2 regions of the Luteibacter flocculans genome follow, and region 1 is predicted to be linked to the other one. Evidence: riboswitches for the same ligand, from Rfam matches in the RefSeq annotation. Region 1 holds a riboswitch; the other holds the start of a gene.
The links. Region 1 has a riboswitch for cobalamin ahead of btuB (TonB-dependent vitamin B12 receptor). Riboswitches for the same ligand answer to the same signal wherever they lie in the genome.
Positions count from the first base shown of each region.

Region 2: it holds a riboswitch for cobalamin, as region 1 does, so the genes downstream of both, IM816_RS00550 (TonB-dependent receptor domain-containing protein) here and btuB (TonB-dependent vitamin B12 receptor) in region 1, are expected to answer to the same signal.

Region 1 is NZ_CP063231.1:362,242-374,078, forward strand. It holds gene IM816_RS01490 (diguanylate cyclase) at 1-1,790, opposite strand, end outside; gene IM816_RS01495 (hypothetical protein) at 1,807-2,100, opposite strand; gene IM816_RS01500 (SAM-dependent methyltransferase) at 2,185-2,985, opposite strand; partial or broken gene IM816_RS01505 (acyltransferase family protein) at 3,127-4,236, shown strand; cobalamin riboswitch at 4,230-4,459, shown strand; gene btuB (TonB-dependent vitamin B12 receptor) at 4,540-6,456, shown strand; gene IM816_RS01515 (hypothetical protein) at 6,484-7,065, shown strand; gene cobO (cob(I)yrinic acid a,c-diamide adenosyltransferase) at 7,089-7,691, shown strand; gene IM816_RS01525 (cobyrinic acid a,c-diamide synthase CobB) at 7,688-8,977, shown strand; gene cbiB (adenosylcobinamide-phosphate synthase CbiB) at 8,974-9,882, shown strand; gene cobD (threonine-phosphate decarboxylase CobD) at 9,875-10,876, shown strand; gene IM816_RS01540 (cobyric acid synthase) at 10,873-11,837, shown strand, end outside.
Region 2 is NZ_CP063231.1:124,048-135,884, forward strand. It holds gene IM816_RS00545 (TonB-dependent receptor) at 1-833, opposite strand, end outside; cobalamin riboswitch at 1,083-1,320, shown strand; gene IM816_RS00550 (TonB-dependent receptor domain-containing protein) at 1,457-3,337, shown strand; gene IM816_RS00555 (efflux RND transporter permease subunit) at 3,454-6,642, shown strand; gene IM816_RS00560 (LysR family transcriptional regulator) at 6,650-7,579, opposite strand; gene IM816_RS00565 (SDR family NAD(P)-dependent oxidoreductase) at 7,690-8,466, shown strand; gene IM816_RS00570 (DODA-type extradiol aromatic ring-opening family dioxygenase) at 8,487-9,263, opposite strand; gene IM816_RS00575 (RHS repeat domain-containing protein) at 9,508-11,837, shown strand, end outside.

The DNA of each region.
Region 1 (11,837 bases):
TCGATCTGTTCCGCTTCCTGCGGTCGTTCCTGCGGCGCTTCCTCGGGCATGGCGATCACGACGCGATCGCGACCGTTGGCCTTGCCCCGATAAAGCGCTTCGTCCGCCACGATCAACAGGCGGTCCAGGTCCGCGCCGTGCCGCAACGTGCAGGCGACGCCGAAGCTCGCCGTGACACGTGCTGTCGAAGGACCGCCGGCCGGTGGTGCAGCGATGGCCGAACGGATCATCTCGGCGCGCTTGGCACCGCTCGCCTCATCGGTGAAGGGCAGCAGGATCGCGAATTCCTCACCGCCGAGGCGGCCGAAGACGTCGTGCTGGAGCAGGTGATCGCGGCATTCCGCCACCACACGAAGAAGGACCCAGTCGCCTTCCGAATGCCCGTAGGTGTCGTTGACGAGCTTGAAGTGGTCGAGGTCGAACAGGATGAGGCACGAGGGTGTCCCGTTCCTTCCCGCCGCCTGCAAGGCTTGCGTGGCTTCATCGACGAAGTGCTGGCGGTTGCAGATGCCGGTGAGGCTGTCGCGCCGGGCCATGCGCATGAATCGAAGCTGCGCGCGCTTGGTACGAACCAGCCATAGCGCAATGGCGGCAAGAACGGTGAGCAGCAGTGCGATATACAGGCGACTGGTCTCCATGGCGCGCCGATCGACTTCGCGCTGCAGGTGCAGGATCTGGTTCTGCCGGTCCAGTGCATCGGCTTCCATGCGGCTGGACGCCACCTGTTGCTTCACCACCTGGTAGGCGATGGCGCGTGCGGTCACGTCATTCAGATAGCCCTTGTCGACCTGCATGTAGCGTTCGAGCCACTGCGTGGCCATCTGGAAGTCGCCGTGGCGTCGCGCCACGAGGTACAGCGTATGCAGGGCACTTGCGAGAGGCTCGGAGTACTCGCCCGGCACCGCGCTGTCGACAGCCGCATGCGCGTACTTCTCTGCGGCTTCCACCTCGCCCAGTTCCCAGTGTCCGCGCGCGAGTAGCGACTCGACCTGCGACGTCAGACTTGGATATTGATCGTGCAATACCGACGCGTAGTGCTTCTCCAGCAGCGACACCGCGTCCTGTGGTCGGCCGTCGGCGATCGCGCTCTCTGCCACGTCGGTGCGCAAGGCATTGGCGATGAGCTTCTCGCCAGCCGCCTCGCAGTCGGCGACGCCCTGCACGTAGCGCGGATCGCTGCCGACGATACGCTTGCCACGATACAGCGCATGCAACTTGATATACGTGCCCTTGCACGCACTCGCGTTGGCGGGCGTGTTCTGGATCATCCGTTCGGCATAGTCGGCGGCCAGGTCGTACTGGCCGGCCGTGGTCAACATCTGCGCCGCCTCGCCAAGCCCTTGCAGCAACGCCTGCGGGTCATTCACGTCCGGCAGTGTGTCCGTCAGTTCGCTGAGGCGCGAGAACGCATCCTGATAGCGATGGCCGATGCCCAGGATGTTGATCAGCGTGGCCGTGGCGCGGAAACGCAGGGTCTTGTCCGACGAACTGCCGACGACGGATTCCAGCAAGGGAATGGCCGCCTCGTAATCGCCGGCATAGGCCACCTGCCACGCTTCGAGATAGTGCAGATGCTCCCGTTGCTTTTCCGTCAGCGACGCCGCGTCCTGGCTCAACCGTGCCAGTGTCGTGACAAAAGCCGAATGGTCCGAGGTCTTGGTCGCATCCGCCTGGGCGAGGGTGGTCGTCGCATCCTCGCCCGGCTTCAACTGGGCCACAGCCATGCTGGCGTACGACGCCAGCAACAACGCCACCGCACACAGCGAGAGCCGGTGGCGAATGTGGCCCACGAACCTCATCTCACGCCTAGGCGCTGTGCGCGAGCGCGGACTTTTCCGCACCGTCGTTGTCCGGCGCTTCTTTCTTCTCCTTCTCCTGCTCCTGGTTCGGATCTTCCTTCTCACGGTCGAGCTGGATGCTGTAGTAAGTGCCCGGCGCCACGCGTTCGCGCAGCGTGTCTTCGTCAGCCGCGAGAATGGCGGCGGCGAGTTCACCGTCGACGTTCGCCTCGGCAAGTTCGCGTGCCAGTGCTTCGGTCCCCGCGTCGCGGAGGTCGGCCTCGGCGCCCATGCGCGCCAGGAAATCGATTACGTTCGACATGTCTTCCCCTATTGGATGACGCCGGAACACCTCCCCAGGTGACCATGCGCGCGCCGATCATAGCGCGCCCGCGGGCTCGGTCCGTTAAGGCGCTTCCGATGCTGCAAATTCGGCCAGACGCGCGCGTATGGCGAGGTCGGGTTCCAGCGGCGTGCAGGGGGGGATCGCCAGCGTATCCGGCATGCCGAGCGAGGCGTCCTGCACACTGCCGAGTGGCATGCGTTCGATCCGCGGCGTCTGGAAGGGCAGGGTGGCGGCGCGGTAGATCACCACCTCGTGGGTGGGCGGGTAATGGCGACTCAGGACCTCGACCAGCACGGCGAGACGACGGGGCTCGGTGTCGAAGCGTCCGCCGCTCAGGTCGCCGGCAATGCCGACCTGCCAGAGCACCAGCCATGCGGAGGTATCGACCGAGCGCCGATACAACATGAACTGGGTGGCTTCGAAGTGCTGGCAGCCCGTTCGGCCGGGGTCCAGGCCAAGGTCCGCGTAGAGGCAGTCCTCGGACGAGATGCCCGGCTCCATCCGCGCCACATAGCCCTCCGCGCGTGCTCGCGCTACCGCCTCGTGCGGTGCCTGCGCGAAGACGCCGGGATGACCATAGAACACGCCGCACACGCGTCGTCCTGCACGCACCTCGGTCAGCATCGCCTCGACCATGTCCCGGTATGTCGCCTGCCGTGGCTTCGCCTCGGCGTAGAACGGCTGAAGACTGCGAACGTCGGGGTGCAGACGGCGTACCCACTGCTCCACGACGCCATCGGATACTCCGGCGAAGACCACGTCTGCCGCCGTGATCTGGCTCCGCGCGATCGGCGTCAGGTGCGAGCCGAGCATCATGCCCAGGCCCACGCATGTCAGCGTGCCGGCGGTCGCTGCCGTCATGGTGTTCTCCCCCTTGGTTCTCAGCCGCGATGGTAGCGCTCGCCGGAGGCCGCCGCCCGGAAAACGCCATGCCTCGGTCACGGATGGCGCAGGGGATGAGCGCAGCATGGCCCGACCGTTCACAGGGGAGCAGGTTCGATCATGCAGCGTACGCCCGGTCTCGATACCTTGCGCGCCATCGCCATCGTCTGGGTGATGCTATTCCACAGCTATCTGCTCGGCGGCCTGGGTACCGGCTTTGCGACGCTCGAACACGCCGGGTGGATGGGCGTCGATCTCTTCTTCGTGCTCAGCGGTTACCTGATCGGCTCGCAGGTGCTGCGTTCGCTGCATGCCACCGGCACGCTGGACCTTGGCGACTTCTATCGGCGTCGCGCCGTACGCATTCTACCGGCGTTCTTTGTCGTACTCGCCATCTATGTGGCCTTGCCGGGATGGCGCGAGACGCCGGGCATGCAACCGCTGTGGCAGTTCCCGACCTTCACCTTCAACCTGCTGTTCGACAACCCGGAAAACTACGCCTTCTCGCACGTGTGGTCGCTGTGCGTGGAAGAGCATTTCTACCTCGTGTTCCCTCTGCTTGCCCTGGCGCTCGCACGCCGTGCGTCGGTCGGCGCGTTCGTGGCGATCTGTCTCGCCGTTGTGGTGGGTGGCATGCTCCTGCGTGCCTGGCTCTGGTCGAGCCAACTGGCCCCCGCGCTGGTGGGTGACGGCGACGGTGCCGGCCTGCCTTACCTGCGTTATCTCTACTACCCGACATGGTCGCGCCTCGATGGGCTCGTGGCCGGTGTGGCACTCGCAGCGACGGGTGTCTTCCGGCCCGCCATGATCGCGCGCCTTCGCGCGCACGCGACGGCGCTGCTTGCGTGCGGTCTGCTGGTGCTCGGCGCCATGCTCGTTCTGTTCGACGGCGCGCGCATGGACTTCTGGCCGTGCGTGGTCGGCTATCCCGCACTCGCCCTTGGCATGGCGTTGCTTGTGGCAGCGGCCAGTGGCGATACGTGGCTGGCGCGCCTGGAGGTGCCGGGTGCCGGGTGGCTTGCACGCGCCTCGTACAGCCTCTACCTGTGCCACAAGCTTGTCTTCACGCTCGTCCAGACGGCTTTGGACGGCCATCTGGCGGACTATCGCTTCCTGCGTTTCGCCATCTATGCCGTCGCGACACTCGCCGGAGGCGCCTTGCTGCACTACGCGATAGAGCGCCCGTTCCTGCGCTGGCGTGACCGTTTCGCGAAACGTTCCGCTACACTGTCGCCGCCCAAGGTGATCCGAGGCGGCAGCGCCGCGGATTGAAACGGGAATCCGGTGACGCGCGGTTCGACACATCGCGCCATTCCGGAGCTGCCCCCGCAACGGTAGGCGAGTAAACGGTCGGCATCGAAGCCACTGTGCCCTTGAGGCATGGGAAGGCGCCGCCCCGCAGGCATGGCCTGCGCTCGTGAGCCCGGAGACCGGCCTCGTGGTACACCGGACAGGCGGAGGGCCATGTCGTGGGTGGCCGTCGAGTTCTGCCGCCGGCAATCCCCACCTATCCCTGCACTTGTCCCCGCCATCATGCCGCGCGGGTTGGCGCGGTTCGCAGGGAGTCATCACGTGTCGTTTCGTTTCCGCCGCCTCGCGCTTGCCATCGCGGTAGCTTTCGTCGTGCCTGCCGTCGCCGTTGCCGACGAGGCCTCCACCGATCTCGACCAGGTCGTCGTCACCGCCAGCCGCACCGATCAGGGACTCACCCAGGTGCTTGCTGCGTCGACCGTCATCGACCGTGCGGAGATCGAGCAGCGCCAGCCGCGCTCGCTCGCCGATCTGTTGCGCGGCACGCCCGGCGTCTCCATCGCCAACAACGGCGGTCCCGGCAAGGCCACATCGGTGTTCATGCGCGGCACCGAAGCCGATCACGTGCTCGTGCTGGTGGATGGCGTGCGGGTGGGCTCGGTCACGTCCGGCACGGCTGCCTTCCAGGACATTCCCGTCGATCAGATCGAGCGGATCGAAATCGTGCGCGGCCCTTACTCCAGTCTCTACGGCTCCGATGCGCTCGGTGGCGTCATCCAGATCTTCACCCGTCACCCGCAAGGCAGCTTCGTACCGCAGGCATCGATTGGCGTGGGCAGCGACAACACGTTGCGTGGCGCGGTCGGCTTTGCCGGTCGCGGTGCCAACGGCTGGTATGCAGTCGAGGCCAATCACGACCAGACCGATGGCATCAATGCATGCCGCGGCAGGCCCAGCCCCGGCGGTGGCGGTTGCTTCACCTACGAGCCGGATCGCGACGGTTATCGCAACAATGCGCTGTCGCTCAAGGGCGGCTGGCGCTTCGACGAACAATGGGATGCGGACGCCAATGCCACGCGCAGTGAAGGCCGCAATCACTACGACGGCACCAACAGCAACTTCGCCGCGTCGGCCACGCAGGTGCTCGGCAGCCGCGTGCGCTACAAGCCCGCGCAGGACGTGCTGTTGACGGCAAGCCTCGGGCGCAGCGAAGACCTTTCCACCGACGAGAAGGACGGTGTCTACGCCGATACCTTCAACACGCACCGCGATCTCGCCTCGATCCAGGCCGATCTCGGCCGCATCGGCGGTGCCATGGGCCTTACGACGGTGGGCTTCGACTGGCAGCGCGACCGCGTCGTTGGCAGCACCGACTATCTCGTCGATGCGCGGCGCAACCATGCTCTGTTCGCGCAGTGGCAACAGGAGTTCGGCGCAAACTCGATCCAGGCGAGCCTCCGCCGCGACGAGAACAGCCAGTTCGGCGGCAAGACCACGGGCAGTTTGCAATACGGCTACGCGCTGACGAACACCTTGCAGGTGACCGGCAGCTACGGCACGGCATTCAAGGCCCCCACGTTCAACGATCTCTACTATCCCGACTACGGCAACCCCGATCTGCGTCCCGAAACCTCGCGCAACGTCGAATTGGGCCTGCGCGGCACGCCGGGCTGGGGGCATTGGTCGATCAACGCGTTCCAGAACCGCATCGATCACCTCATCGTGTTCGACGCGAGCCTTACGGGGCCGCTGTTCCCCTTCGGTGGTGCGAACAACGTCGATCGCTCGCGCATCCGTGGCGTGGAACTCGCTGGCGACACGACGCTGGGCGACTGGCGGCTCGCGGGCAATGCCACGTGGTTGCAGCCCGAGGACGATAGCGATGATGCGAATCACGGCAACCTTCTGCCGCGTCGCGCGCGCCGCACGGCACGGGTGGACGTCGATCGCTCGGTCGGTGCGCTGAGCGTCGGGGCGAGCGTGTTCACCTCCGGGTATCGCTACGACGACACGAGCAACCTGCACCGGCTCGGCGGCTACACGCTCACCGATCTTCGCCTGGCGTATGCGTTTGCGACGGCCTGGAAGGTCGAGCTGTCCGCAAACAACGTGTTCGATCGCCATTACGAGACCGCCCGCTACTTCAACCAGCCTGGCCGTAACTGGCTGCTCACGCTGCGCTACCAACCCCGTTCGTAATCCTCCATGCCACTGCGAGGTTCCACCATGAAACCGCTGTCCCGCCCGATGTTCGCGGCCGTTGCCGCTCTGTTCGCCGTGGTCATGATCGGCACGCGCTTCCATCACTTCGGCGATGCGTTGCACTTGCCCGACGCATCGATGGCACTGTTCTTTCTCGGTGGCATCTATCTGCGCAAGCACCTGGCCTTCGTCGCCTTCGTCGTGCTTTCCGTTTTGGTGGACTGGTATTCGGTGAGCTATGCAGGTGTCAGCGACTTCTGCATTACCGTGGCCTATGCATTCATGCCGCTGGCCTACGCGGTGCTCTGGTACGCAGGCCGCCTGCTGGCGCCTCGCTACGACGGTTCGCTGCGCTCGCACGCGCTGGTGTTCGCTGGGCTGCTGGTGAGTGCAACGCTGTCTTATGCAGTCTCCAACGGTGCCTTCTACTGGCTCGGTGGGCGCTATACGGCACCGCACATGGCGGAGTACGTCCAGCGCTTCGCTCAGTGGGCACCGCTGTTCGTGCGTGCGGCAGCCGGGTACGTGCTGGTGGCCCAGGTGATCCAGGCACTCGTGTTCCGCTTCGTGCCCGGTCAGCGTGGGCAGCGTACGGCGCAGGCATGAACGAGACGACGCCCTGGGCCGCCATGGACGACGAGGCGCGCCACCGCGACCGCATGCGCCGCAAGAAGGAGCTGATCGATCGCCGCATCGCACGTGCGACGATCGATCGCGGCGTCCTTGTGGTGAACACCGGCAATGGCAAAGGCAAGAGCTCGTCGGGCTTCGGCATGCTGGCGCGATCGCTCGGGCACGGGTTCCGCTGCGGCGTGGTGCAATTCATCAAGGGCAGTTTTTCGACGGGCGAGGAAGCCTTCTTCCGCGTGTTCGAAGATGGCCCCTTGAGCTATCACGTGATGGGCGAGGGCTATACGTGGGAGACCCAGGACAAGGCGCGCGACATCGCCGCCGCTATGGCGGCCTGGGAAGTCGCGGAGGGCATGTTGAGCGATGCGAGCATGGATTTCGTGCTGCTGGACGAGTTGAACATCGCCTTGGTGAAGGGCTATGTCCCGCTCGATCGCGTGCTGGCGGTACTCCTCGCGAGACCGTCGCAGCAGCACGTGGTCATCACGGGGCGCGGTGCGCCGGATGAACTGATCGCGCTGGCCGATACCGTGACGGAGATGCGCGTGATCAAGCACGCGTATCAAGCGGGTATCCGTGCGCAGAAGGGGATCGAGCTATGAGTCGCCACTGCCCCGCGCTGTTCGTGTCCGCGCCGGCCTCCGGGCAGGGCAAGACCAGCGTCACTGCTGCCCTGGCACGCGCGCATGCACGTCAGGGCAAGCGGGTGCGGGTGTTCAAGACGGGCCCCGACTTCCTCGATCCCACCATCCTGGCGCGCGCCAGTGGCGAGCCCGTGTATCAATTGGACCCCTGGATGGGCGGGGACGATGACGTGCGTGCGCGCCTGTACGAGGCCGCCGGTGATGCCGACCTGATTCTGGTCGAAGGCGTGATGGGTCTCTTCGACGGTTCGCCGTCGAGCGCGGATCTCGCCATCGCGTTCGGTCTGCCAGTTCTCGCGGTGATCGACGGTAGCGCCATGGCGCAGACCTTCGGGGCGCTGGCACACGGACTGGCGACGTATCGACCGTCACTTCGCCTGAGCGGCGTGCTCGCCAATCGCGTCGGCAGTCCGTATCACGCCGGCTTGCTGCGGGACAGCTTGCCTGCCGATATCGACTGGTACGGCGCGTTGCCGCGTGATGCCGCGTTGACCTTGCCGGAACGTCACCTCGGCCTCGTGGCTGCCGCGGAGCTGGACGACCTCGACGCCCGGCTGGATGCGTTGGCCGATGTCTGGGAGGCGCAGGATCGTGTCGCGCTTCCGCCACCCGTGACCTTCGATGACGTCGCGCTGCCGGCATCGCGCGTGCGTCTCGATGGGGTGCGCATCGCGGTCGCGCAGGATGCGGCGTTTGCCTTTCTGTATCCGGCGAACATCGATTTGCTCCGCGAGGCCGGTGCGGAGCTGCTCTTCTTCTCGCCGCTCGCGGGCGATCCGTTGCCGGCGTGCGACGCGGTCTGGTTGCCGGGCGGCTACCCGGAACTGCACATCGACACATTGGCGGCACGCGACGATCTTCGACGCGATCTTCGCGCACACGTGGACGCCGGCCGGCCACTGCTCGCCGAATGCGGCGGTCTGCTCTACGCGTTGGATCGGCTTGCGGATCGCGAGGGGCATACCGGCACGATGGCCGGACTGCTCGAAGGACACGCGACGATGCAGCCCCGGCTCGCCGCACTGGGCATGCAGGAGGCAGCGCTTCCGGAGGGAGTTCTGCGCGGACACTCGTTCCACTATGCGCAGGCGAGCATCGGCAGCGATGCGTTGGCAACCGCACACAACCCGCATGGTGGGCCCACGGCGGAGCGCATTTATCGACGCGGCCGCATGACCGCGAGTTTCGTGCATTTCTGTTTCCCGTCGCAGCCGGACGCGGCGGTGCGCCTGTTCCTGCCATGACGTTCGCGCTCACGCTGTTCGCGGCCTGCCTGCTGGATGCGTCGCTCGGCGAGCCGCGGCGCTATCACCCGTTGGTTGGGTTCGGTCGGTGGGCGAGTGCCGTGGAACGGTGGCTGCATGCGGACAACCGCTGGGCCGGCATCGTCGCCTGGGCGGTGGCGGTACTTCCGGCGGTCGTGCTGTTGTGGAGCGTTCGCCGAGTTGTTCCGTTCCCGGTGACGTGTGCCATCGACGTCCTCGTGCTCTACTTCGCGCTCGGCCGCCGCAGCCTCGGCGAGCATGCGCGACCCGTTGCCGATGCCCTGGACGAGGGCGATCTCACGACGGCGCGCCTCGCCGTCGGGCGGATGGTCAGTCGCGATACCGAGGTGCTCGACGCGTCACAAGTCGCCGCGGCAGCCACGGAATCGGTGCTCGAAAACGGGCATGACGCCGTGTTCGGTGCCTTGTTCTGGTTCGTGCTGCTCGGTGCGCCCGGCGCCTTGTTGTTTCGTCTCGCGAATACGCTCGATGCCATGTGGGGCTACCGCACGCCGCGCTACGGGCGTTTTGGCAGCGCGGCGGCACGCATCGACGACGTGCTCGGGTTTGTCCCCGCGCGGCTGACCGCATTCACTTATGCCTCCCTTGGCCATTTCGTCACGGCATGGCGTTGCTGGCGCACGCAGGCCCCCATCTGGGACAGCCCGAATGCGGGCCCCGTGATGGCGGCGGGGGCGGGCGCCTTGCGCACGCAGCTTGGCGGCGCGGCGCCCTATCACGGCCAGTGGGAAGAGCGCCCGATCCTTGGCGAGGGCGATGCACCGGATGCGCAGACGATTCGCCGCGCATTGCGCCTCGTGGATCGCGGCACGATCGCCTGGCTCGTGGTCGCGTCGCTGGGCGGGATGGCTGCGCATGCTTGAGCACGGTGGTCGACTCGAACGCGCCGCGCGCGACTACGGCATCGCTCGCGACGCGTGGCTCGACCTCTCCACGGGCGTGAGTCCCTACGGTTGGCCCGTACCGCCGATCCCTCCGCGTGTCTGGCAGCGTCTTCCCGAAGATGACGATGGGCTGCTTGATGCTGCACGCGCGTACTACGGTGTTCACGACCTGCTGCCCGTGGCGGGATCGCAAGCGGCCATCGCCGCGTTGCCGCGGCTGCGTGCGCGATCGCGCGTCGCCGTGATCGAACCCACCTACGCCGAGCATGCCCATGCCTGGCGGCAGGCCGGGCACGAGGTGACATCGCTGACGCTGGCCGATCTGCTCGCTCGCGTCGCTGACTTCGATGTCGTGATCGTCGTTCGTCCGAACAATCCGACCGGTGAGTGCGCATCGCGCGAGCAGTTGGTCGATGCGATGAGACGTCGCTCGGCAGATACCGGAGCGTCGATGTGTGACATGCCCTGGCTCATCGTGGATGAGGCATTCGTCGATACGCGTCCGCAGGAGAGTCTTCTTGCGGATCGGTGCGAAGGGCTCGTCGTGCTTCGCTCGGTCGGCAAGTTTTTCGGCCTCGCCGGTGCACGTGCGGGCTTCGTTGCGGCATGGCCCGCCTTGCTCGATGCGCTGGCGGAGGCATTGGGGCCCTGGACGTTGAGCGGACCGACGCGGTACGCGCTGACCCATGCGCTTGCCGATACGGCATGGCAGGCCACGGCGCGTGACTGGCTGCAGCGTACGTCGTCGCGCCTCGCCACGTTGTTGAGCGGTCACGGCTTGCCGCCCTCCGGTGGCTGCGAGTTCTTCCAGTACGTTCGGCACGACCGCGCGGGGGCGTTGCACGACGCGCTGGCGCGACGCGCTGTGCTGGTCCGTCACTTCGCGACTCCGCAGGCACTCCGATTCGGCCTTCCCGCTGACGACGCGGCGTTCGCGCAACTCGATCGAGCGCTGGCCGAGGTGCTGGCATGAGCGCGAAGGTGCTCATGGTGCAGGGCTGCACGTCGGACGCCGGCAAAAGCACCGTCGTGGCCGCCCTGTGCCGCTGGTTGCATCGTCGTGGTGTCGCCGTCGCGCCGTTCAAACCGCAGAACATGGCGTTGAATTCGGCGGTCACGGTGGACGGAGGCGAAATCGGCCGTGCCCAAGCCGTGCAGGCGCAGGCAGCCGGCGTCGCCCCGCATACGGATTTCAATCCAGTGCTGCTCAAGCCGAACAGCGATACGGGCGCCCAGGTGATCGTGCACGGACATCCGGTGGGCAACATGGATGCCGTCGGTTACCACGCCTATAAGCAGGTGGCGATGGACGCCGTGCTCGCGTCGCACGCGCGGCTCGTCGATACCTACGAGGCCGTGGTGGTGGAGGGCGCGGGCAGTCCCGCGGAGATTAACCTGCGCGATCGCGATATCGCGAACATGGGCTACGCCGAAGCCGTCGATTGCCCGGTGCTGCTCGTCGCCGACATCGATCGCGGCGGCGTCTTCGCGCACCTGGTTGGTACGCTTGCGCTGCTGTCGGAAAGCGAACGCGCGCGCGTGGTCGGCTTCGCCATCAACCGTTTCCGCGGCGACCCGGCGTTGCTCCAGTCCGGGCTCGAGTGGCTTGAACAACATACCGGCAAACCTGTGCTCGGCGTGCTGCCCTATCTGCACGGGCTGGTGCTGGAAGCGGAAGACGCGCTCCCTCGCGAGAGCGAGCCGCGAAGTGGCGCACGCCTGCGCGTCGTCGTACCGGTGTTGCCACGGATCAGCAACCATACCGATCTCGACGCGTTGCGCCTGCATCCGGACGTTGCCGTGACGTTCATCGGCCCGGGCCACGCCTTTCCGCCCTGCGATCTCGTCGTGCTGCCGGGCTCCAAATCCACGCGCGCCGACCTGGCCTGGTTGCGTGCGCAGGGCTGGGACGAGGCGATCCTGCGCCATGTTCG
Region 2 (11,837 bases), 240 kb from region 1:
CCGTTGGTGCGATAGATATTGCGTGGCGACTGGCGTGCGCCGTTCGGCTGGATGTACATGCCGACGCCGCCCTTCCAGGTGTTGCCGCCGCGCTTGGTCACGATGTTGATCACGCCGCCAGTCGAGCGACCGTATTCCGCACCGTAACCACCGGTGAAGATCTGTTGCTGGTCGATCGCGTCGTAGGGCAGGCTGGTGAAGCCCAGGCCGGTGAGCGCGTTGGTCACCGCATAGCCGTTGATGTAGTACTGGTTCTCGGACGCCGACGAACCGCCGAACGAGGCGACGTTACCGTAGCGGCTGTCGCCGGAAATGACGCCCGGCGCGAGCAGCGCGGCCGCTGTCACGTCGCGTGCGAGAGGCAGCTTCTGCAACTGTTCCGAGGTAAGTACGGTGCGCGAGTCGACCTGGGACACGTCGATCGCGGGGAGGACGTTGCCGGTGACCTGCACGCCTTCCAGGTTCTGCGCGGAAGTTGCAGAAGCAGTCGCTGCGCCGCCGAAGGACACGTCCACGCCGCCGCCGAGGTTCACCTGCACGTTGTCGCGGCTTTCCGCGACCTGACCGCCGCGCTGGACCGATACCTTGTAGCGGCCGACCGGCAGCGAGCTGGCGCGGTAGCGCCCATCGGCATCCACGCCGACGTCGCGGGTCAGACCCGTATCCAGGTTTTCGAGATGGACGACGGCGCCGTCCGGCTGCGCGACGCGGCCGAACACGACACCGGAAGCATTGGACTGGGCGAGCACGGCGCCACTGGCGAAGCAGAAGGCGAGGGCGGTGCACAAGGCGGTGCGCCGAATGGCGCCATTGCGAACGTTGGAGGCCTGCATGTGTTTGTCTCCCCGAGGAAAAGCAAGAAAGCCGGCTGCGAAGGTGCGAGCCGAGCTCCGGCGGTATTGCTGTCTCATCGCCCCGCTCCACCGGTCCCCCCGGACGCGGCTTCGTAGGCCATGCCTCCCGTTGCGCCATACCGCGCGCCCGACAGCAATTCCTTTCGCTTGTAATCGAATTATTTTGCGATGGTCAACCCTGTGTTAAGCAAAAATTAAATTTGTCGTGACAAACAAGCACTTGCCGGCTACCATCCGCCCCGTTCGGGTGTCCGCGCCGACGGTGGTTGGCGTGGATTAAACGGGAAGCCGGTGCGTTCTTTCGTAGGACAAGGCCGGCACTGCCCCCGCAACGGTATGCGTCCAGGCGGGCATTGCCCGTTCGCGGACTCGGTAAGACGCCACTGCGCGAGCGGGAAGGCACCGGGTCCGGCCATCGTCGATGGCTGACGCGAGTCCGGAGACCGGCCCGATGTCGACCCGCCACCCCGGCGGGCGTCCCTGTTTCGATCGATTCGCGGAGGGCGGATCCGGACAGCCGCCGGGTTCCCTCCCGTTTGCCGTTCGTCGCACGTCCTCCGATTGCCTGCATGAGCCGCTTTGCGGCGAAAGGAAGACGTTCCATGAAGAAGACCCTGCTCGCGGCGGCGCTTTTGTCCACGATGACGATGGCCCATGCCGCCGACGCGCCCGACCGGCTCGATCCGGTGGTGGTGACCGCCAACCGTGCACCCACGCCGCTGGACGAGGTGCTGGCACCGGTCACCCTCATCACCCGCGAGGACATCGAGCGGCTGCAGCCGGTGAGCGTGCAGGATCTTCTCGTTGGCCTGCCCGGCGTGGCGATCGCGAACACCGGCGGCATCGGCCAGCAGACCTCGTTGTTCATGCGCGGCACCAATTCGTCGCACACGCTGGTGCTGGTGGACGGCGTGCGCGTCGGCACGGTGGGTGCCGGTCTGCCAGCCTATGAGCAGCTTCCCGTGGAGCAGATCGACCACATCGAGATCGTGCGCGGTCCGCGTTCGACACTGTATGGATCTGACGCCATTGGCGGCGTTATCCAGATCTTCACCCGCCACGGCCAGACCGGTGAGGCGCCGACCCCGACGCTGTCCGTCACGGGCGGTAGCCACGGCTATACCGCGGGGCAGGCCGGCATTTCCGGTGGCGGCCAGCACGGCTGGTACAACGCCAGCCTTGGCGGGCAATACACGGCCGGGATCAACGCTTGCCGCGTCGGCGCCGCGGAGGCCATGGCGGGCTGCTTCACCGACGAGCCGGATCACGATGCCTCGCGCATGTATAACGGCGCCTTGTCGGGCGGCTATCGCTGGGACGATGGCACCGAGCTCACCGGTAGCTGGCTGCGCAGCAAGGGCGACATCGAGTACGACGGCGACTTCCAGAACTTCACGCGCCGCTCCCAGCAGGTGGCCGGTGGGAAGCTGGCTTTCGACGTGATGCCGGCGTGGCGCATGTCGCTCGCGCTCGGCCAGAACCAGGACCGCGCCGACAATTACCTCAATGGCGCCGACAAGACGCTCGACTTCGTGAACTACGGCGTGGACAAGGCGCGGGTGGGCTATCTCTACTCCAAGCGCAATCAGGCGTCCTGGCAGAACGACGTGACCCTCGCCGCAGGCCAGACCCTGACGGCCGGTGTCGACTACCAGCAGGAAACGTTGAAGAGCGATACCGACTACCTGGCCGACTCGCGCAACAACACAGGCATCTTCGCCCTGTACCAGGGTCTGTTTGGCGCCCACGAACTCCAGCTTTCGGTCCGTCACGACCACAACACCCAGTTCGGCAACCACACCACCGGTTCGGCGGCCTATGGTTTCCGCTTCGACAACGGCATGAAGCTCACGGCGTCCTATGGCACCGCCTTCCACGCGCCAACCTTTAATGACGAGTTCTATCCGTACGGCGCGCCCGTCAATCTGAATCCGGAAACCTCGCGTACTGCCGAGATCGGGCTGTCTGCGCGTCCCGGGATCTGGAACTGGGCGGTGAACGCCTACCAGGCCACCGTGAACGACCTCATCGGCTTCGATGCCAACTTCCTGCCGATCAACGTGAGCAAGGCACGCATCCGTGGCATCGAGGGGCAGGTGGGTGCGGACGTCGATGGCTGGCATGTGCGCGGCTACGTCACGCTCCAACAGCCGAAGAACCGCGACGGCGGAAGCCAGGACGGCAACCTGCTCGCGCGTCGCCCGGAACGCACCGCCCGCGTGGACCTGGACAAGGACCTGGGCGCATTCACGCTGGGCGGCTCGCTCAACGCGGCCGGCCACAGCTTCGACGACGCCGCCAACACGCGCCGGCTGGGCGGTTACGCCACCGCCGACCTCCGCGCGACATGGCACGTCGATGCCGACTGGAGCGTGCAGGGCCGCGTCGCCAACCTCGCCGACAAGCGCTACGAGACGGCGGCCTATTACAACCAGCTGGGTCGCACCTACTATCTGACCCTGCGCTACGCGCCCGCACACTGAAACCGGGAACCCCTGTCTTCCGGCAGGGGCCCCACTAAAGGCACACGCGACGAAACGCGCGGGACGTCATAAAGTCCGCGGGCGCGGGGTACCTTCCCGCGAACACAGGACGTGCCGTGAACTTTTTTGCTCCCTTCATCCGCCGGCCCATCGGTACCTCGCTGCTTGCCGCGGGGCTGACCCTGGCCGGTGCCATCGCCTATATGTTGCTGGGCGTTGCCGCGTTGCCTTCGATCGAGGTGCCGGCGGTGTTTGTCCAGACGCAGATGCCTGGCGCCAGCGCGCAGACGATGGCGTCCACCGTGATCGCGCCCCTTGAGCGACACCTGGGGCAGATCCCGGGCGTGGACCAGATGTACTCGAACAGTACGGAAGGCGCAGGGTTCGTACGTATCCGCTTCGATATGAACCGCTCGACGGACGCTGCCGCGCGCGACGTGCAGGCCGCCATCAACGCCGCCGCCGCGGATTTGCCGGCCGGCATGCCGTCGCCGCCGCAGTACTTCAAGTTCGATACGGGCCAGATCCCCGTCCTGCTCGTCGCGCTTACCTCGAAAACGATGCCACCCGACAAGCTCTACGACGTGGTCGACACGCTGATCCGGCCGGCGGTCGCGCAGATCGACGGCGTATCGCGCGTGCAGATCTTCGGCGGTACGCCGCACGCGGTCCGTATCGAGTTGGATACCAACGCCCTTTCGTCGAAGGGGCTCACCGCAAACGACGTGTCGAATGCACTGCAGGCCGCCAATGTGAACTCGCCGCAGGGTGTGCTCTCCGACGGCGACTCACAGATGACGGTGATCGCCAACGACGGCCTGCGCAGCCCCGAGGACTTCGGCAAGATCCTCATCGCCGTACGCAACAACGTCCCGGTGCGGCTCTCCGACATCGCCAAGGTGTACAGCGGCCAGCAGGACCAATACCAGAAGGCGTGGTTCCAGGGCGAGCGCTCGGTCACCATGCAGATCAGCAAGCGGCCGGAAGCCAACTCGATTGCCACGGCGGAAGCCATCCGCCAGGCGTTGCCGCGGTTCCGCTCGCTGCTGCCCGCCGATGCGGAAGTCACGCCCATCTTCGATCTCACCCAGACCACGCAGTCGGCACTGCACGAGGTCAAAGTGGCCTTGATGATCAGTATCGTCATGGTCGTGCTGGTGATGCTGGTGTTTCTGCGCCGGATGGGGCCGACAATGATCGCCACGCTCAGCGTGCCGTTGTCGCTCGCGGGCGCGTTCGTGGTGATGTGGTCGCTGGGGTACACGCTGAACACGCTGTCGCTCATGGCGCTGGTGCTGTGCATCGGCTTCGTCGTGGACGACGCCATCGTGGTCATCGAGAACATCGTTCGCCACATGGAAAATGGCGCGAAGCCTATGGAGGCCGCGCTGGAAGGTGTGCGCGAGATCGGCTTCACGGTGATCTCCATCACGCTGTCGCTCGTGGCCGTATTCGCGCCGTTGCTGTTCGGCAACAACATGATCACCAAGCTGCTGCGCGAGTTCTCCGTAACGCTTGCCGCGGCGGTGCTTATTTCCGCGGTGGTGTCGCTGACGCTGACTCCCGCGTTGTGCGCGCATTACCTGAAACACGACGCACCGGACCGCAAGCCCTCGCGCTGGGAGCTGGCGCTGGAACGTTTCGACCGCGGCTTTCTTCGCCTGTACCAGCGCGGGCTCGACTGGGCGATGCGGCATCGCCGCCTGATGCGCTGGCAGCCGTTGATTCTGCTCGTGGCGACCGTGGTGCTCGCCATCGCCGTGGTGAAGACGGCCGGCGGCAACTTCATGCCCGACGAAGACACGGGCATGCTGCAGTTGCAGGTCAGCGCGGATGCGAACATCTCTCCCGATGAGATGACCCGGCGCCTGCTCCAGGTGGCCGAGGTCCTGCAGAAGGACAGCACGGTTGCCGATGTGTCCACCATTCTCGGCGGTGACAACGGCGGCGCCGTGGGCAATCAGGGCCTGATGTTCGTGGACCTGAAACCCAAGGGCAGCGGTCCCGGCGAACGCCGGGAATCGCTGAAGGAGATCATGGATCGGCTCGGCAAGGAGTACGAGAAGATCTCCAACGTGCAGGTCTTCATGAACCCCGTGCAGTTCCTCGGCGGCGGAGGCGGCAACAGCAACCGCGGGCAGTACTCGTTCCAGTTGATCAGCACCAGTGGCGAAGATCTCCAACCATGGACGCTGAAACTCGTACGTCAGATGCGCAAGATGAAGGAGTTCCGTGACGTCGGCAGCGACTTCGACATCGTTGGCAAGCAACAGATGGTGAAGGTAGACCGCGACGCCGCGGGTCGTCTCCAAATCGGCATGGGCATGATCGATTCCGCGTTGTTCAACGCCTTCGGCCAACGCCAGGTGTCGATCATCTATTCCGATATCAACCAGTACTGGGTGGTGCTGACCGCTGCCGCGGCGCAGACCCTCAGCCCTGATGCCTTGCTCAACACCTACGTAAAGAACGAGGTGGGCAAGATGATTCCGCTGTCCGCGGTGGCGAAGATCGCACCCGTGGCGGTACCCAGCGCAGTCACGCACCAGAACCAGTTGGAGTCGGCAGACATCACGTACAACCTCGCGCCGAAGATCACGGCGGACAAGGGCAATACGCTGGTAGAGCAGGCGGTGCGCGCCATCAACCTGCCCGAAGGTATCCGGATGGATTTCACAGGCGCCAACCAGCGCCTGCGCGATGCGCAATCCAACGGCATGGTGCTGCTGATCGGTGCGATTCTCGCGGTGTACATCGTGCTCGGCATTCTCTACGAGAGCCTCGGTCACCCGCTGACGATCATCTCCACGCTGCCGGCGGCGGGCGCGGGCGCGTTCCTGGCGATGCTCATCACGCAGACGCAGCTCACGCTAATGGCGATCATCGCTGTGTTGCTGTTGATCGGCATCGTGAAGAAGAACGCGATCCTCATGGTCGATTTCGCCCTGGTGGCGCAGCGGGAGCAGGGCATGTCGCCGGTGGAGGCGATTCGCCAGGCCGCGCTGGTGCGCTTCCGCCCGATCACGATGACGACGCTCGTGGCGATGGGTGCGGCGTTGCCGCTCGCCATCGGCTTCGGCGTCGGTTCGGAAATGCGTCGCCCGCTCGGTATCGCCATCGTCGGCGGGTTGCTGGTGTCGCAGTTGCTCACGCTGCTGAGCACGCCGGCCATCTATCTGTGGAATCACGACCGCAAGGAACGCAAATACCGCCGCAAGCTCAAGCGCCGGTACAAGCGCTGGTTGAAGATTCGCAAGGCGCGCGAGAAAGCGCGGGCTGGATCGCTCACGCCCCGCCACGCGTGATGTTTCGCTAGGCGGCTTTCGTCGGTATCTCGATGCCGGCCGCCTGCGCCGGCAAGGCCTCCGAGATCCAATCCAGGAACGCGCGCAGTCGCGCGTTGTTCCGCCGCTCCGGTGGGTAGACCAGAAACACCGGAAGCGGCGGCGGCTGCATATCGGGCAGCAGCGAGACAAGTTGGCCGCTTTTCACGTAAGGGTCGGTGCTGAAGGCCAGCGTCTGCGCCAGGCCCAGGCCAGCCAGTACGGAAGCGGTGTGAGCGTTGCTCTCGTTCACCTGGACGGCGGCTGGCGCGTCGATCGACACGTCCTGGTCATCGACACGAAAGCGCAGCGGCAACGCACGACCGGTTCGTGCAGAGAAGTAACCGATCACGTCGTGCCCGTCGCGCAGGATATCGTCCGGCGTTGTGGGCGCGCCGCGTTGCGCGAGATACGCGGGCGATGCGGTAAACGCCCAGCGCAGCGAGGCGATCTGCCGCGTGACCAGGCTGGGGTCGTCGCCCGTGCTGCGGATGGCGCAGTCGATGCCCTCGCTTACGAGGTCCACGGTGCGATCGGTAACGCCCAACTGCACCCGGATCCCGGGATAGCGCGCGCGGAACTCGGGCAGCACCGGCAGGATGAGCCCTGCGGCGACGGAACCGCCGGTATCCACGCGCAGATTGCCGGTGGGCAAACCCCGCCCGGCGTTCAGCGCGGTCTCGAAATCATCCAGGTCGGCCAGCCAGCGTCGCGTGTGCTCGTAGTACGCAGCGCCTTCGGCCGTCACCGTCACGCGCCGGGTGGTGCGGTCCAGCAGGCGCACGCCCAGATCACGTTCGAGGCCCTGGATCAACTTGGTGACCGTCGACTTGGGCATTTGCAGCGCGTCAGCGGCCCTTCCGAAGCCGCCGGTTTCCACCAGGCGGTCGAAAACCCGGATGGCGAGGAGGCGATCCATGATTGTTTCTTCCTATGAATGAAGAAATCGAAAGCAGATTATTTATCCACCAGTCGCGAATAACTAGAGTGGCGTCCATCGGCCGCGCCGCGGCCTCCCCGGAGATTCCCATGACTTCCCTCGACACCAGCAAGATCCATGCGACCCGCCACGCCGGCAAGATCGCCCTTGTGACCGGCGGCAGTTCGGGCCTTGGCCTCGCCACCGCCGAACGCCTGATGCGCGAAGGCGCTACCGTGTACATCACCGGCCGCCGCCAGGCCGAGCTGGACGCTGTGGCCGCGCGCCTGGGTGTGACCGCGATCCAGGGCGACATTGCCAACATGCAGGATCTCGATCGCATCTTCGCCACCATCCGCGAAAAGAGTGGTCGCCTGGACATCCTCTTCGCCAATGCGGGCGGCGGCGAGTTCGCGCCGCTCGGCCAGATCACCGAAGCGCAGTTCGACAAGTACTTCGACATCAACGTCAAAGGCACGCTGTTCACGGTGCAGAAGGCGATCGAATTGATGGGCCCGGGTTCGGCGATCGTGCTGAACGGCTCCATGGTGTCGATCAAGGGTGCGCCCGCCTTTGGCGTCTATGCGGCGACGAAAGCCGCGGTGCGCTCCTTCGCTCGCACCTGGTCCAACGACCTCAAGGGACGCAACATCCGCGTCAACGTGGTCGCGCCGGGCACGGTGGTCACCCCAGGTTACAAGAGCGAGCTGGGCATGAGCGACCAGCAGATCGCCGAGTACTCGGACTATGTGGCGAGCGTGACGCCGCTGGGCCGCACCGGCGAGCCGGACGAAGTCGCGAAGGCGGTGTCGTTCCTGGCCTCCGACGACGCCAGCTACATCACCGGCGTAGAGCTCTTCGTGGACGGCGGTCAGGCGCAGATCTGATGGCGCACTCGGGGCGTCGCTTACGCGACGCCCCAGGCGAAGCAGTCCATCGACAGCACGCCGTAGGTAATACCGCCGTCGATCGCCATGGGCACGTCGCCCATCCCGGCGCCGGCGGCTACCAGCAACGGCAGGAAGTGTTCCTCGGTCGGATGGGCGCGCAAGGCGCTCGGGGCGTTGGTTCGATAATCCAGCAGCGCATCCACATCGCCCGCCATTACGGCCTTGCGTACCCAGCCAGCGAATTCACGGGCATAAGCTGCTACGTCACCATCGCGCCGCACCTCGTGCAGGTTGTGCGTGAGGCTACCCGAGCCCATAACGACGATGCCGCGCTCGCGCAACCCAGCCAGCACACGCCCCAGGCGCAACGCACCGCGCGTGTCGAGGTTGTGCGGCATGGACACCTGGATGACCGGCGTATCGGCATCCGGCCGCAGGTAACGTAGCGGCACCCACGCGCCATGGTCGAGACCGCGCTCGGTATCCACCATCGCGACGAAACCGCCATCGATCAGCAGCGCCGCCACTTCCGAGGCAAGACTCGCAGAACCGGGCGCGGGGTAGGTGAGGCTGTACAGCGGCGGGGGAAACCCACCGAAGTCATGCATCGTCGACGGCCACGCCGCGCCGGTCACACGAATGCCGCAGGTCTGCCAATGCGGCGAAACCACCACGATGGCCGTGGCACTCGCCAATCGCTCGCCAAGCTCGGTCAAGCGTGAGCCGAGCAGGCCCGGCTCAAGGGCGAAGGTGGGGGCTCCGTGAGAAACGAAGATCGCGGGGGCGCGGAACATGGCATCACCGGGTGGGGAACGTGGCACGTGCCACTACGGCGAATGTAGGCGCCTCAGGCGGTGCGTTAAATCGTCGTACGGCGAACGCATTGGCGCTGGTGGTGAACGACGGGGCATCGGGCCCGCTTTCGCCTCCCCATCGATTGCGAAACATCGTGCGTACTTTTCAGAATAATCCCGTATCTACCCGCGACATCGACCTCTACCTTGGCCCGCTCATCGACTGCCGGCCAGGAAGGACATCATGTCGCACCATCGTCTGCCACGTTCGCGGCACCGCGCGCTCACCCTCGCGGTCAGCCTAGCGTTGATTACCGGTAGCGCCTGGGGCCAAGAGCCGGAGCCGTTGCTGTTCCCTGCCTTTGTCGATGGACACCTTGTGCCCACGCCCGATGGGCCGGAACACCATGAAGGCGACCAGCTCGCAGCCGACGCACACGTCGCGGCAGAGCAGTGGTGTGCCAGGCAACCGTCGCTTTCTCGCTGTGACTACGTCACCCATGCAATGCGTGAGATTCCGGGCAAGGCCGAGCGGAACAGCGCCTATTCGGTCCTGGATATAACGCTACTTACGGAGGATTTCACGGGCTCTCGCGTCCGGACCATTAACGGCGATATCGTGATCGTCCGCAGTTGCCCGGTGGAGGCCACGCTCGTCAGCGATATCGGCGTCTATTACAGCAACCGCGATCGCTACTCCGGCGGAAATCCCGTGGCCTGCGTCTCGCCCGACGCGTTGCCCAAACCAGATAGCCTGGGCATTCCCGAAGAAAGCGGCGCCAACCAGTGCCCAATCGGTAACAGCCCGGTCGTCGGTAATCCGATCAATCCGCTCACTATGAGCAAGATCGAACAGGTGGTGGACTACCAGGGACCGGAAGCATCGGGTCTGGTGTTTGCTCGTACTTATCACAGTGGCGCCTTCCCCCTCGGGTGGACGTCCCCTATGGTTGGCGCGCGCTATCCCGCAGGCGCACGCATCGGTGCTCGCTGGCGGCATAGCTTCGATCGTGCGTTCGTGCGGCGCCCTTACTACGACACGAGTGGCCTTGCCTATGGAACGGCGTTGTACCTGCTGCGGGAGGATGGCCGTGAAACGCGTTTCGTTAAACAGGGCGATGGATTCGTGCCGACGGAAGGCGAGCGAGGCAAGCTGCGTGAACATCCCGAAGGGGGCTGGGTCTACACTTGGCCCGACCTGACCGAGGAGCGTTATGACGACCGCGGTCGCTTGCGTTCGCGTACCGATGCGAACGGCAACGTGCTGACGCTGCGCTACGACGACATCACCGTCGGCATCGGTCTGAAGGCAACGGTGCTCGTCAGTGTCACGGATCGGCAGGGGCGTGAGCTTCGCCTGAGCTACGATCGCCTGGGTCGCGTCGAAACGGTCGATACCCCCGACGGACGACTCAACTACAGCTACAGCGGCGACATACTTGAAGGCCTCGACGCCGACCTAGTGAAAGTCGGTTATCCCGATGGACACGACGTGCAGTACCGCTACGACGAACCGGGCCTGGGTGGAAAGCCGAATCACAAGCTCACGGGCATCATCGGTAAGGATGGACGGCGCTTTGCCACATTCCGGTACGACAGCCAGAACCGAGCCGTCGGCTCAGCACATGGCGACGATACGGAACGCACCGACCTGGACCCTGGCGCTGATCGTATCCGCATCATTCGCCCGGGCCAGCCTTACGCGTACCTGTTCCCAACCTACATCAACGGCACCATACGTCTCGGAAAGCGCCAAGAGGACGTACGCAATGAGACCGTGACGCGCAACTTCGATTATCTGGGTGGCGGCCTCGTCACCCTTCAGACTGACTACAGCGGTATACCCACCACTTACCAATACGACCGCAAGCGTCATTTGGAAATCGAGCGTACCGAAGCGGAAGGTACGCCCGTGCAGCGCACGATCGCCACGCGCTGGCATGCCCTCTTCGACAAGCCGACGCGCATCGACAACGGCAGCCAGTGGACCACCTTCGAGTACGACGACAAGGGCAACCTCATCGAGGAACGGCAAGGCGGCGCGGCCGATGCGGGTCAGGCCGGCAGCGAGCCATGGCCCGAGGAGCGCATTACTCGATTCGGTTACGACGCGGCCGGGCGACTCCTGACTATTGATGGTCCTCTCGCCGGTGAGGCAGACATTACACGGTATGCCTATCGCATGACCGACGATGCTGGCTGCGCCACGGGTGCCTCGTGTGCCTGGCGAGAAGGCGACCTGCATACGATCACCGATCCGCTCGGTCATGTCCAAACCGTGCTGGCCTACGATGCCGCTGGCCGGGTACTTGCCAGCACCGACACCAATGGTGTCCGTACTGAACGCACCTATGACGCGATGGGTCGCCCGCTCACGGTGACCGTGCGTGCGCGCCGCGATGGTAAGCCCTCGGCGCAGGACATCATCACCCGCACGACGTATACGGCCAACGGTGACGTGCACACGCTCACCGACCCTGACGGCGGCACGCTTACACATCGTTACAACGCGGCGCGTCGATTGATCGGACTGGTCGATACGGTGGGCAGAAAGCGCAACATCGAGCGCGACGC